DNA from 3 places in the Arthrobacter sp. PvP103 genome. Region 1 is predicted to be linked to each of the others. Evidence: predicted binding sites of a transcription regulator. Region 1 holds the regulator's gene; each other region holds the start of a gene.
The links. The regulator HrcA, encoded in region 1, represses chaperone genes, less so after heat shock. The targets are predictions, from matches to a motif close to TTNGCACTCGNNNNNNNCGAGTGCNAA.
Positions count from the first base shown of each region.

Region 2: a site for HrcA is predicted at 2,751-2,777, ahead of groES (co-chaperone GroES). Genes of this name have one in related genera too.
Region 3: a site for HrcA is predicted at 2,430-2,456, ahead of JOE41_RS04345 (FmdB family zinc ribbon protein). Genes of this name have one in related genera too.

Region 1 covers NZ_JAFIBQ010000001.1:228,467-233,217, reverse strand. Annotated here, with positions in the region: gene JOE41_RS01085 (DUF4870 domain-containing protein) at 1-397, opposite strand, end outside; gene JOE41_RS01080 (DUF3097 domain-containing protein) at 565-1,416, opposite strand; gene hrcA (heat-inducible transcriptional repressor HrcA) at 1,661-2,674, shown strand; gene dnaJ (molecular chaperone DnaJ) at 2,769-3,896, shown strand; gene JOE41_RS01065 (16S rRNA (uracil(1498)-N(3))-methyltransferase) at 3,899-4,675, shown strand; gene JOE41_RS01060 (GerMN domain-containing protein) at 4,684-4,751, opposite strand, start outside.
Region 2 covers NZ_JAFIBQ010000001.1:978,556-983,306, reverse strand. Annotated here, with positions in the region: gene JOE41_RS04470 (glycoside hydrolase family 3 N-terminal domain-containing protein) at 1-128, shown strand, start outside; gene JOE41_RS04465 (shikimate 5-dehydrogenase) at 187-1,017, shown strand; gene JOE41_RS04460 (class I SAM-dependent methyltransferase) at 1,031-2,275, opposite strand; gene JOE41_RS04455 (hypothetical protein) at 2,331-2,729, shown strand; gene groES (co-chaperone GroES) at 2,936-3,229, shown strand; gene groL (chaperonin GroEL) at 3,309-4,751, shown strand, end outside.
Region 3 covers NZ_JAFIBQ010000001.1:947,127-951,877, forward strand. Annotated here, with positions in the region: gene JOE41_RS04330 (GNAT family N-acetyltransferase) at 168-785, opposite strand; gene galU (UTP--glucose-1-phosphate uridylyltransferase GalU) at 792-1,697, opposite strand; gene JOE41_RS04340 (5-formyltetrahydrofolate cyclo-ligase) at 1,808-2,404, shown strand; gene JOE41_RS04345 (FmdB family zinc ribbon protein) at 2,542-2,787, shown strand; gene JOE41_RS04350 (Flp pilus assembly protein CpaB) at 2,927-3,655, shown strand; gene JOE41_RS04355 (AAA family ATPase) at 3,709-4,751, opposite strand, start outside.

The sequences.
Region 1 (4,751 bases):
AGTCGTAGCGGTGGGGCTGGCCACGGTTGACGTGGATACCGGCCGCCACGGAGAAGCAGGTTACAGCGATCCAGATCAGCGTGGCCAGCACTGCGAAGATGTTACCCACCACCGGCAGCATCACCAGGATGTTGCAGATGACGGCGGCGATTGTGGGAGGCAGGGTGAAGTTCAGCGCTTCCTTGGACTCCTGTGCCGTGAACGGGCCGCGGTCCTTGAAAATCAGGTAGATCAACAGCGACGGGACGCACCCGAGGATGCCGCCGAAGTGTGCGAGGGTTGCCCACTGCCGGTCTTCGTTGGCCGTCAGCGGCAGGGCATTGGCGGGGACACCATGATACTGGGGCTGGCCATGGCCGGCCTGGTTGTCCCGTTGTTCACGTGCGTCTTCTGCCACGGTGTCGTCCTTCGGATTGCAGTGGTGCGGTGGTTCCCGGAAAAGCGGGCGCTGCCTCAACAGCAACAACCGCCGTATCAAGAATACTGGGTCAGGGGTGCATTCGAAGAGTTCAACAGGCGCCCTCGGCACTGCGTACTTCCGTCAACAGGCTTGTGCTCTTCCACCTAGGGCACTGTGAGGAAGTCGATGACCTCTTCCACCCGGCCCAGCAGGGACGGTTCCAGGTCCGCGTAGCTGCGGACTGCCCCGAGCAGTTTCTGCCAGCCCAGGCCGATGTCCTCCTTGGTCTCGTGGGGCCAGCCGAAGGCCGTCAGGATGCCGGTTTTCCAGTCCATGCCCCGGGGGATGGCCGGCCATGCGTCAATGCCCAGGACGGCGGGCCGGATGGCCTGCCACACGTCCACGTAGGGGTGGCCCACAATCAGCACGTTTCCGGCGGCGCCGGGGGACGCCATCACGGCATCGGCAATCCGTGATTCCTTTGAGTCGGCAACCAGGTGGTCCACCAGCACCCCCAGCCGGCGGCCCGGGCCGGGCCGGAACGCGGCAACCGCCGCTGTGAGGTCGTCAATGCCGTGCAAAGGTTCGACGACGATGCCCTCCACCCGGAGATCGTCACCCCAGACTTTTTCCACGAGTTCGGCGTCGTGCTTGCCTTCCACCCAGATGCGGCTGGCCTTGGCCACCTGGGCGCGCTGGCCTTCCACCCGCACGGAACCGGAGGCCGTCCTGCCGGATCCGGCAGGGGCTGCCTGCGGCCGGGGCGCCGGCGGCATCAGCCGGATCGGCAGGCCCTCCAGGAGGAACCCGTAGCCGAGCCGGAACGTGCGTGATTTGCCCCGCCGGTCCTCCAAGGCAACAACATGCATTCCGCCGGACTTCTCCACCCTGGTAACGGCCCCCACCCAGCCGGACTGCACGTCTTCGAGCACCATGCCGCGTTCGACCGGCACTTCGGGCAGCTCGGATTTCCGGGGAGCAGTGATGTCCTGCGGGCCCCAGTTCTGGTACGACATCGGATAGACACAGCCTTGCGCTAGAAAAAATAAACAGGAGAAGTGAACAGGGCGTCTGTAGGTTCACGGCAGTGCACGTCCAGTCCCGCTCCCGGGTTTCGCCAGGAGCGGTACCAATGCTAACAACGCGGCGACTCATATTAGACTGGTTAGCACTTAGACATGTCGAGTGCTAACGGATAACGGGACATGCGCCCGGCGCAGCGCCGGGCCGCGCACCGGGAAAGCCGATCGGAGGTGGAGAATGAGCGAGCCACGCAAGCTTGAAGTATTGCGGGCCATCGTGGAGGACTACGTCCATTCCCGCGAACCTGTGGGCTCCAAGGCACTGGTTGAGCGGCACCACCTGGGAGTCTCCAGTGCCACCATCCGCAACGACATGGCGGCGTTGGAAGACGAAGGCCTCATCACGGCGCCGCACACCAGTGCCGGCCGGATCCCCACGGACAAGGGCTATCGGCTTTTCGTCGACCAGATATCAGCCGTCAAGCCGCTGTCGCAGGCCGAACGCCGTGCTATCCAGACGCTCCTGGAAGGGTCGGAGGACCTGGACGACGTCCTGGAGCGCACCGTGCGGCTGCTATCCCAGCTGACCAACCAGGTGGCCGTAGTGCAGTATCCGCACCTCAGCCGCGCCATGGTGCGGCATATCGAGTTTGTGCTGCTCGCGCCGCGGCAGGTGTTGATCGTGCTGATCGCGGACACCGGCAAGGTCGAGCAGCGGGTTATCGACGTCGGCCAGGAACTCGGCGATGATGCCCTCGCCGGCCTCCGCGCGCGGTTCCTGAAAAGCCTGGCGGGGACACCCCTGAGCCTGCTCCCGCAGGCGCTGCCCGCCGTCGTCGCCGGTTGTGAACCGTCACGCCGGCATGCCGCCCAGGCGCTGGCCCGTGGCCTGGATGCCCTGGCCAGCAGCAGCCGCGAGGAGCGGATGGTCATGGCCGGCACGGCGAACCTCGCGCGGTCCAACGTTGACTTCCCGCTGAGTATCGGCCCGGTCCTCGAAGCACTCGAGGAGCAGGTGGTCATGCTCCGCCTGCTCAGCGAAATGGCCCAGGACCCCCGCGGTGTCACTGTCAGCATCGGCAGGGAGAACCCTTACGACGGACTCGCGGAAGCCTCGGTGGTAGCCACAGGCTACGGCCCCGGCTCCAGCGCCAAGGTGGGCGTACTGGGCCCGACCCGGATGGACTATCCCACAACCATGGCCGCGGTCCGTGCCGTGGCCCGCTACCTTTCCAGGATCCTTGGGCCGTGACCGGTCCTACATCAGCCAACCAGGCCTCCGTGTCCCGGCTTCCGGGGCGCAGCAGCAGCACCACAGGCAGTACAACCAGGAAGAGATACGAACTTTGAGCAGCCACTACGACGTTCTTGGAGTCTCACCCGAAGCGACGGGCGAAGAGATCAAGAAGGCCTACCGAAAGCTTGCGCGCACCCTGCACCCGGATGTGAACCCCGGTGAGGATGCCTCGGACCGCTTCAAGGCTGTCACCCACGCCTACGAAGTCCTTTCCGACCCGCAAAAGCGCCGGGTCTACGACACCACCGGCAACGAGAACGGCACCGATAACGGCTTCGGCGGCGCCGGCTACTCGGGACAGGGCTTTGCCTTCCAGGACATCTTCGACACCTTCTTCGGCGCCGGCGGTTCGTCCGGTCCGGCCTCGCGGGTCCGCCGCGGGCAGGACGCCCTCATCAGCGTCCGCATCGACCTTCGCGATGCCGTCTTCGGCGTGAACAAGAAGCTTGAGGTGGACACGGCCGTTACATGCCCCACCTGCGAGGGATCCTGCTGCCAGCCCGGGGCCCACCCGGTGCGCTGCGACATCTGCGGCGGAAGCGGCCAGGTTCAGCGGGCCGTTCGTTCCATCCTGGGCCAGGTCATGACGGCTGCCCCCTGCGGTTCCTGCGAAGGCTTCGGAACCGTCATCAAGGATCCCTGCAACGAGTGCAACGGCCAGGGCCGCATCCGCAGCCGCCGTTCGCTGACGGTCAAGGTCCCCGCCGGCGTCGCCACCGGAACCCGCATCCAGCTCGGCGGGCAGGGCGAAGCCGGCCCGGCCGGCGGCCCCTCAGGCGACCTGTACGTGGAGATCCGCGTGAATAACGACGCCACGTACGTGCGTGACGGCGACGACCTTCACGCCACCCTGCACATTCCCATGACCGCCGCCGCCCTTGGCACCGAGCTCAGCCTGGACACCTTCGACGGCCAGCAGGAAATCGACGTCAAGGCGGGCACCCAGTCCGGCGAGGTCATCACCCTGCGCGGGCTCGGCGTTACCCATCTCCGGGGCTACGGCCGCGGCGACCTGAAGGTCCACCTGCAGGTCGAAACCCCGACGAAGCTGGATGCCGCCCAGGAAGACCTGCTCCGGCAGCTCGCCAAACTCCGGGGCGAGCAGTACACCGAGGGAAAACTCACCGCCAGCGGGGGAGTTTTTGCCAAGCTGCGGGACCGGTTCGGTAACCTGTAGCGGTGAGCAACCCGGTCTTTTTCGCAACCCCGGGAACCCTGGACGAACAGGTTCCCGGTTCGCACTTTGTCCTCCAGGGTGCTGAGGCCCGGCACGCGATCACCGTCAAGCGGATCGCTGTGGGGGAGTCGGTTGACATCGCCGACGGCGCGGGCAAGAGGCTCACCGGCACCGTTGCGGCCGTCGACCAGGGCGAACTGACGGTGGAGTGTTCGGTCCTTGAAACTGAGGAGCGTCCGGACCTCCGCCTCGTCCTGGTGCAGGCGCTGGCCAAAGGCGACCGCGACGAACTGGCAGCGGAAACAGCTACTGAACTGGGGATCGATGCCGTCATCCCGTGGCAGTCGGAGCGCTCCATAGTCCGTTGGAAAGGCGAGCGTGCCGCCAAGGCCCACGCCAAGTGGCAGTCTGTGGTGACCGCGGCGGCCAAGCAGGCGCGGCGGGCCTGGATTCCCGAGGTCCGTTCCGCCGTCGACGGCGCGGGTTTGCAGTCCGCTGTCGCCGCGGCGGACCTGGCGATCATCCTCCACGAGGATGCCGTCCGGCCCCTGCGCGCAGTGCTGGAGAAGTGGCGCGACGGCGAGGGCGGGACACCCGGTTCGGGGCCCCGCGAAATTCTCCTCATTGTTGGTCCGGAGGGCGGAATCAGTCCGCGGGAAGTCACCAAACTCTGCAGCGCCGGTGCCGTCACGGCCCTGTTGGGGCACCATGTGCTGAGGTCCTCCACGGCAGGTCCGGCCGCCACAGTGCTCGCCAGCGACATCCTCGGACGCTGGTAGCGGCGGAGCTATTCGACCTTGAAGCCCCGGGTGTCCACGTTCATTTCCCGGTCGGGTTTGCCCGGATCGATCTGTG
Region 2 (4,751 bases), 750 kb from region 1:
AGGTGGCCCTCTACGGGCGGAGCCAGGAGGCCTTCAACGCCCTGGTTGCCGTTCTGGCGGGCAAGGCGCCGGCACCCGGAAAGCTGCCTGCCGCCGTCGGCCCCCACGCCCCCGGAAGCGGGTGCTGACGCCCCTGCCGTGTGGCGTAACAGTGCTGCCCGGGCTCCGGGGGCGTTTAATGGACGAGTGCCAATTCTGAATAAAGACATGACCCTGTGCATCTCGCTCTCGGCCCGGCCGAGCAACAACGGGACCCGCTTCCACAACCATCTTTACGAGCAGCTGGGCCTGAACTGGATCTACAAGGCTTTCGCGCCAACGGACCTGGCCCAAGCCATCGCCGGCGTCAGGGGCCTGGGCATCCGGGGCTGCGCTGTGTCCATGCCGTACAAGGAAGACGTCATCGCGCTGGTCGACGTCATGGACCCCTCCGCCAAGGCCATCGATTCCGTCAACACGATCGTGAATGACGGAGGCCGGCTCACGGCGTACAACACCGACTACACGGCCATCGAGCAGCTGCTGCAGCGTAACGCCGTCCCCACCAACTATTCAGTGCTGCTCAAGGGTTCCGGGGGCATGGCCAAAGCCACCGCCGCCGCCCTCCGTGACGCAGGCTTCACGGACGTCACCATCGTGGCCCGGAACGAGGCATCCGGTAAGCCGCTGGCGGACCTCTACGGATTCAAGTGGAGGCCCGAGCTCCCGGCGGCGGACGCCGGCGGCACGGCGGACATGATCATCAACGTCACGCCCGTCGGCATGGCGGGAGGGCCGGATGCTGACTCGCTGTCCTTCCCGCAGGAGGCCGTGGACGCCGCGAAGGTGGTGTTCGACGTCGTTGCTCTGCCCGCCGAGACGCCGCTCATCAAGGCGGCCCGCGCCGCCGGCAAGACCGTGATCACCGGAGCGGAAGTGGCCACCATCCAGGCCCTGGAGCAGTTTGTGCTGTACACCGGTGTCCGGCCCACGGACGAGCAGGTCCGGGCGGCGGAAGAGTTCATGCGGGCCCAGTAGCTTTGGGCCGCAGCTAGACCCGGGGCTGCACAGGCTCCACCGAGATGGCCACCCGGTCCTCGCCGATCCTGGTGAGGACCAGGGTGGCTGTCTTTTTGCCCTTCGAACCCTTGCCGCCGTTTTTTCCTCCGGCAAAGAGCTGCTTGCGGAGTTCTTCCGGGGTGACGGACGTGCCGCGCTTCTTGATGTCCAGCACGCCGATGTTGTTCTGCTTCACCCAGGCCTTGAGGGCCTTGACGTTGAACGGCATGACCTCAAGGACCTTATAGGCCCTGGCAAACGGGGTGTCCACGAGCTCGGGGGCACAGATGTAGGCAATGTGCTCATCCAGGAGGTGGCCGCCCAGCCGGGCAGCGACATCCGCCACGAGCCCGGCCCGGATGACGGCTCCGTCCGGTTCGTACAGGTATCCCTCCACAGGACCCACGGGCGCCACCGGGCCGCCGTCGAACTCTTCCGCGCTGGTGATTTCCGCCGCGCCCTGCGGGCCCAGCAGCAGCGCCGCCCGCCGGATGCCGGGCCGGCTGACCGCGTTGAACCACAGCGTCACTTCGGTGACGTCGCCGCCCACGGACACCCACTGCGCTTCGCAGCCGGCGGGGACGGAATCATGCGGGATGCCGGGACCCATCTTTACGCCCACGGCCCGCCCGGACTCAGCGAGGGACTCCACGAAGGACAGCGGCGGGGAGAATTCCTCCGGATCCCAGATCCGCCGCGTGCCGGACGTCGAGGTGGTGCGGCGGGCCGGATCCAGCCAGACGCCGCCCACGCCCTCGAGCGGGACGGAGGTCGCATCGGAGTGGACCACGCTGGCGTGCGGGAAAGGAATCAGGTTCATGGTGGCGCAGGCAGCGGTGGTCTCATCCATTTCCACGGCGGTAACCCTGATGTCCATGGAGGCCAGGGCCATCGAATCGGCACCCAGCCCGCAGCCGAGATCGGCCACATGCTCGATCCCGGCGGACGCGAACCGTTCTGCGTGCCGGGCGGCGACGTTGAGGCGGGTTGCCTGCTCCAGCCCGGCGGGCGTGAAGATCATCTGCCGGGCGAATTCGCCGAATTTGGCCTCGGCCTTGGTCCGCAGCCTGGACTGGGTGAGGACGGCGGACACCAGTGCGGGGGAGTGGCCGGCCTTCCGGAGCGACTCGTTGAGCCGGAACGCGTGGTCCTCCCGGTAGGGCCCCAGCGACGCCAGCAGCTCCCAGCCTTCGCTGGTCAGGAGCGGGGCGATCAGGTCCTGCAATGCGTCAGCCATGTCATCAAGCCTAATCGAGGAGCCCTGCACCCGCGGTGCGGCTAGGGTTGAAGGCATGGAAGACAGCGCAGTGCAGCAGCCACCCGTCGATGACCAGGGCAATGACCGCCCGCAGCACACCGGACTTGCCAAATATGCCCGGACTGCGCTGATCGCCGGTTCCGCCATCGCCGTGGTCTGCCTGGCACTTCTGGTCATCATCTTCTTCCTGGATTCCTTCAACGCAACGGTGTACTCGGTGGGCGGCAAGAACATCCAGGACGCCACCGACGAGGCTCGGGAAATCCGCGAGTCCTATGCGGCAGTCCGAACGGGCGGCCTCGTGTTCCTCATTGCCTCTGTGGTTACGGCGCTCGCCGCCGCCGTCGTGCTTTACCGGAACCGCAACGTTACGAACGACGACGACACGGACGACGGTGACGACGTCGATTTTGAGGACCTGGCAGGGCGCTAGCCGTTCACCGGGGACGAAATTCTGGCACTCGCCTTGACCGAGTGCTAACCACTTACATAGAGTCATCATTAGCACTCTCCCTAGGAGGGTGCTAACACATGAAGAACTGCCAGCCACGCTGCTGCCGGCACCGCGACGACGGTTTGTATGCTCAGGCGCAACAGTTTTCCAGTCCATAAATTTGCTGACGTAAAGGAGAGGTCCGAGTGTCGGTCTCTATTAAGCCTCTTGAGGATCGTATTGTTGTCCGCCCGCTCGAAGCAGAGCAGACCACGGCTTCCGGCCTGGTTATCCCGGACTCCGCGCAGGAGAAGCCGCAGGAAGGTGAAGTTGTTGCAGTCGGCCCCGGCCGCTTTGAAGATGGCAACCGCGTTCCGGTCGACGTAGCCGTTGGCGACGTCGTTATCTACTCCAAGTACGGCGGAACCGAAGTCAAGACCGGCGGCACCGAGTACCTCGTGCTGTCCGCCCGCGACGTTCTGGCGATCGTCGTAAAGTAACTCTTGGACCCCCGCGCAGCCGTTTCGTCGTTAGCGATGAATCTGCTGCGCGGGGTTTCTGTCTTGAAAGGACAAAACCATGGCAAAGCAGCTTGCGTTTAACGACGCTGCCCGCCGGTCGCTTGAAGCCGGCATCGATAAGCTCGCCAACACTGTCAAGGTGACGCTTGGCCCGCGCGGCCGCAACGTCGTGCTGGACAAGAAGTGGGGCGCTCCCACCATTACGAACGACGGCGTGACCATCGCCCGCGAAGTCGAACTGGATGACCCGTTCGAGAACCTCGGCGCGCAGCTGGCCAAGGAAGTCGCCACCAAGACCAACGATGTTGCCGGCGACGGCACCACCACCGCCACCGTGCTGGCACAGGCACTGGTCAAGGAAGGCCTGCGCAACGTGGCGGCTGGCGCCGCCCCGGGCCAGATCAAGCGCGGCATCGAGGTTTCCGTCGAAGCCGTCGCAGCACGCCTGCTGGAGAACGCCCGCCCGGTCGAAGGCTCCCAGGTTGCGAACGTTGCAGCCATCTCCGCCCAGAGCGACGAGATCGGCGAGCTCCTGGCCGAGGCTTTCGGCAAGGTCGGCAAGGATGGTGTGATCACCATCGAGGAGTCCTCCACCACGCAGACCGAGCTCGTCCTCACCGAGGGCATGCAGTTCGACAAGGGCTACCTTTCCCCGTACTTCGTCACCGACGCGGAACGCCAGGAGGCAGTCCTCGAAGACGCCCTTATCCTGATCAACCAGGGCAAGATCTCCTCGGTGCAGGAATTCCTGCCCCTCCTGGAGAAGGCGCTGCAGAGCTCCAAGCCGCTGTTCATCATTGCCGAGGACGTCGAGGGCGAGGCCCTGTCCACGCTCATCGTCAACCGCATCCGCGGCACCCTGAACGTCGTTGCCGTCAAGGCTCCGGGCTTCGGTGACCGCCGCAAGGCCATGCTGCAGGACATCGCCACCCTCACCGGTGCGCAGGTTGTCTCCCCGGAACTGGGCCTCAGCCTTGATTCCGTTGGCCTCGAGGTGCTGGGCACGGCCCGCCGCATCACGGTGACCAAGGACAACACCACCATTGTTGACGGCGCCGGCACGGCCGAGGACGTAGCGGCACGCGTTGCCCAGCTGCGCGCCGAGCTGACCCGCACCGACTCCGACTGGGACAAGGAAAAGCTCCAGGAGCGCCTAGCCAAGCTGGCCGGCGGCATCGGTGTGATCAAGGTTGGCGCAGCCACCGAGGTGGAGCTGAAGGAAAAGAAGCACCGCATCGAGGACGCAGTCTCCTCCACCCGCGCTGCCCTCGAAGAAGGCATCGTTGCCGGTGGCGGTTCGGCCCTCATCCACGCCCTGAAGGCGCTGGACGAGGACCCTGCAGTCACCGCACTCGAAGGCGATGCAGCCTCGGCTGTGGGCATCGTTCGCCGGGCACTCGTCCAGCCGCTGCGCTGGATCGCCCAGAACGCCGGTTTCGACGGCTACGTCGTTGCCGCAAAGGTTGCCGAGTCGGCTGTCAACCAGGGCTTCAACGCCAAG
Region 3 (4,751 bases), 720 kb from region 1:
CACTGAGCTGCTAAGGGGGAAGTCCACAATCAAAACCGTATGAGCAATTGGCCGACAGCTCTGGCATTAGCTCCGGTGTGTCGCAGGGCTGGTGGCAAATCAATGGATTTATGACGGAAGACACACCATTGGAAACCCGGGGCGTGGCCGCGAAGCCCGGCCGCAGGTCAGGCCGGGCGGCTTCGCAGCCACCTGGCCAGCAGCCCTTCGGGAACTTCCTCGGACGTCAAGGCGAAAGACCGGTGGTCCGCCCATTCGCCGTTGATATGCAGGAACCGCGGCCGGTAGCCTTCGTCCCGGAATCCGAGTTTTTCCACCACCCGCAGGCTGGGCCCGTTTTCCGGCCTGATGTTGATCTCCATCCGGTGCAACCCGAGGGTGCCGAAGCAGTAATCAGTGGCCATGGCCACAGCCGTGGGTGCGATCCCCCTGCCGGCACAGGACTTGTCCACCCAGTATCCAAGCGTCGCCATCATCGCCGAGCCCCAGACGATGGATGACACTGTGAGCTGCCCAACGATGACGGGGTCGCGCCGTGCCGGCATGCGCTCCGTGATCACAAAGGGCAGTGCCGTGGCCTGAGCAGCCTGCGCGTTGAGGGACCTGACCATTTGCCGGTAGTCCGGCAGCGCCCCTCCCGGGGCCGGGTTCGAGGCCTCCCATGGTGCCAGCCATTCGGAATTGCGGGACCGGACGGCCATCCATTCCTTGCGGTCACGGTAACGGATGGGGCGCAGAACAATGTCGCCGCATTCCAGCGTCACCGGCCAGATGCTGCCCCGCATCGGACGTTACTTGGCCAGGGAGGAGGTGAATTCCGGCAGCCACTCCCGCAGCCCGGGGCCGAGGTCGTCGCTGTCGCAGGCCAGCTGGACGCAGGCCTTAAGGTAGCTGAGCTTGTCGCCGGTGTCGTAGCGGCGGCCGCGGAACACAACGCCGTAAACGCCATACCCTTCGCCCTCCCCTGCAGCAAGTTCCTGGAGGGCGTCCGTCAGCTGAATTTCCCCGCCCCTGCCCGGTTCGGTTCGTTCGAGGACATCGAAGACCGCGGGGTGGAGAACATAGCGGCCGATCACGGCCAGGTTGGACGGCGCCTCCGCGGCGTCCGGCTTTTCCACGAGCTTCCTGATCCGCACGAAGCCGTTCATGTCGGTCTCGTCGATGTCCGCGCAGCCATAGGCACTGATCTGGGAAGGCTCCACCTCGATGAGTGCCACCACGGAGCCACCGGTCTTGGCCTGCACTTCGATCATCTTGCTTAGCAGTTCGTCGCGCGCGTCGATGAGGTCATCGCCAAGCAGCACCGCAAAGGGCTCATGGCCGACGTGCTGCTTCGCGCGCAGCACGGCGTGGCCGAGGCCCATGGGGTCGCCCTGGCGAACGTAGTGGATGTCGCCGAGGTTGCTCGCGGCCTGGATCGCTTCGAGCTTGGCGGTGTCCCCCTTGGCTTCAAGGGTGGCCTCCAGCGAAGGGACCCGGTCGAAGTGGTCTTCGAGGGCGCGCTTGTTCCGGCCGGTGATCATCAGGATGTCGGTGAGGCCTACGTTAACGGCTTCTTCGACGACATACTGGATCGCGGGCTTGTCCACAACCGGCAGCATTTCCTTGGGCATGGCCTTGGTCGCCGGAAGGAACCGGGTGCCGAGGCCGGCAGCGGGAATGACAGCCTTGCGGACGGAGGTATTGGTGGTAGTCACTGGACTAATCTAACGTCAGGGACCAAACATTGGGTAATTGCCTGAACCGCCATGGCTGGCCCCGCACGGGGCCTCCGGTCACGGCCTCTTGACTTGGAAGGACGGCATCGATGCCATCGAAGGAAGAGATCCGCTCGGCCCACAGAAGCCAGCGTGCCACCTTCTCTCCCGCTGCCCTGGATGCTGCCGGCGCCGGCATCGCCCGGCACGGACTCCAGTGGGCCGCCATGGTTGCAGCCGGTGAGCGAAGTACCTTTGCGGTGTACTTGGGGGTGGGCTTCGAACCCCCGACCCTGCCCCTCATTACCGCGTTGCACGGCACCGGGCATCGCGTGCTGTTGCCGGTCTGCGGACCTGACCGGACCCTCTCCTGGGTCTACTGGACTCCGGCAACCGAATTCGTCCGCAGCAGTTATGCACCCATCGAGGAACCCGTGGGGGAACAGCACGGCAGTGAGGCGATGGACGGAGTTGCCGGGATCTTTGTCCCTGCCACGGCCGTCGACTTGTCGGGGAACAGGATCGGGCAGGGCGGGGGCTACTATGACAAGTTCCTCGCCGGACTGGAGGCTGCGGGCCGGCCCGTCCCTGCCGCCGCGGTGGTCTTCGACGGCGAAATCCTGACCGCCGGCACCATCCCAGCAGAGTCCTTTGACCGTAAGGTCCCGGTTGCAGTCACCCCGTCACGCCTCATGCAGCTAATGTGAAGCCCGCCCGTTGCGGATGATAGAATTAGCACTCAGGCCCTGCGACTGCTAAAGGACGAAACCTGCCGAGACACCTCGGCGGTGATTTCCCCCAGGCAGCACGGGACCTGCTCGTTTGTCCCAGAGGAGGATTTCCAGTGCCCACGTATGCATATGCCTGCAAGGACTGCAGCCACGCCTTCGAGATCGTGCAGTCGTTCACCGACAGCTCCCTCACTTCCTGCCCTGAGTGCGAGGGGACCTTGCGCAAGAAGTTCAACAGCGTAGGCGTCGTCTTCAAGGGTTCGGGCTTCTACCGGACGGACTCCCGCGATGCCAAGGGCAGCAGTGTTTCACCTGCCCCGGCAGCCGCCCCGGCGCCTGCCACTGCCGCCGCCAACTGAAATAACGCCGGCGTTTCCGGTTCCAGTCAGGTTCCTCCAGCGAAGTAGCGGTAACAGGGCTGTGCCCTGCCATGGCCGGTTTTCCACATAGGACCTGGCTGTGCTTTCCCGCCATGCGGGGCCTCCGTAGCCTGTCGGTATGCCCTCCATCCTTCGCGCCAACGCACCTTCCTCGCCCCGGCAGAGCTTTGGGACCGGACGCCCGGTCCGCCCGGGGCCATCCGGCGTGCGGCGCTTTTCATCGTGGCTTAACCGCAACCGGAGGCTCGTCGTCGCGCTGTTGCTGTGTGCTGCCGCGGGCATCGCCGTGCAGCAACTGACACCGGCGCCGGCCCACACCGTCACTGCCCTGGCCACTGCCCGAGACCTTGCCGCCGGAACTGCGCTGTCGGGCAATGAGGTGGTACAGGTGAAGGTGCCGCCGGGAATGGTGCCCTCCGGAGCCGTCGCGGACGTCTCCTCCATCCAGGGCAAACAGCTGGCAGCCCCGCTGCGCAAGGGCCAGTTGATCTCCGACACGCAGCTACTCGGACCGGGGCTGCTCGCAGGCACGAAACCCGGGTCTGCAGCGGTGCCCCTGAGGATGGCGGATCCGTCGTCCATCCAGCTCGTGGCGCCGGGCCAGCTGGTCAACATCGTGATGACCAACGGAACCGGCTTTGGCAAGACTGCGGAATCGCAAGTACTCGCAGCTGCCGTGCCGGTCCTCTGGACCTCGGGTCAGGGCGGCCAAACCGGACAATGGCTGGGAACCGGAGAAACCGAGGGGCTCATAGTGGTCGCAGCGGATCCGGACCAGGCGCGCCGCCTCGCCGGCTCCTCAACCCAGGGAAAGCTCTTTTTTGTGCTGGTGGGGTCACCGGGCTAGGGGCACCTGGCTTGATTGCCCGGCCGCCCCGTCGCCATCCCGCTGCGGGCTGCTCAGCCCCAGTGCGGCGGCTTCTGCTCCTGAAGCCAGGCGTCGTGGTCGTAGTCAGAAGCGTGATCGCCCCAGCGCTTCGGGTCATCCTCGGCGGCCTTGTTCGGCAGCACTCCTGATGGAGCGCCGACACTGGCCGGCTGACGGGACCTGTCCGCGGCTGAATCGTCAGCCCCGCTGTGGGGGGCCTCCTGCCGGTCCGCTGCACTGCTGTTTGTATCCATGACGTTTTCGTTGATGCCTTCCGATGCTTCAGTGCCGCCGCCGCGGGGCTTATCCGGCGATGCGTCGCGCTGCTCCAAGGATACCGAGTGCGTGTCCCCGTCAGCCACACTGCCGGAGTCGCCACTTTCGGATTCGGCTCCTCCGATTGACCCGTTGTTGCCACGGTCGGCGCTGTTCAGCGTCAGGTTGTCGACGTCGTCCTCGAAGAACGCCTGTGAGGTGGACGAGTAGCCGGTGACAACCGGCTTCTCCAGCCCGAGGTATCCGCCGATGCGGTCGGCGCAGGCGGACGGGTCGGTGAAGACCTCGATCGTCCACAGCGGCATGTAGCGCCAGCCAAGCCGTTCCAGCAGTTGTGGCCGGAGCCTGCTCCGTTCCCGGACGCTCATGCGCCGGTACTGCTCAGTTCCGTCGGACTCGATTGCCACGGGCCGGGGGATTTCGGCGTCATCATGGCCAATTGAATTCACCGGATCGGCGGCAGCGGCAACGTCAAGCACGCCGTCATACTGATGCCAGACCCGGGCTCCGCGGGCACGCAGCCTGTCAGCCAGGTCTGCCACGAGGGGGTCGGCCCCAAGCGCCTGCTCGCTCGCCGCGGCGCGGGACGCGGGCGTGCCCAGGTCGGTGTTGCCGGCAATCTCGCGGTCGAGCAGTTCATAGAAGTCGAGGGCGCCCTGGCTGAGGCGGCTGACGTCCAGGTCTTCGGGTTTAAAGCAGCTGAGCACATGCAGCGAACGCCGGGCACGGGTCATGGCCAGCGCAAACTTCGCCCGGCCGCCTTCGGCGGACAGCGGCCCGAAGTTGTGTAGCGCGCGGC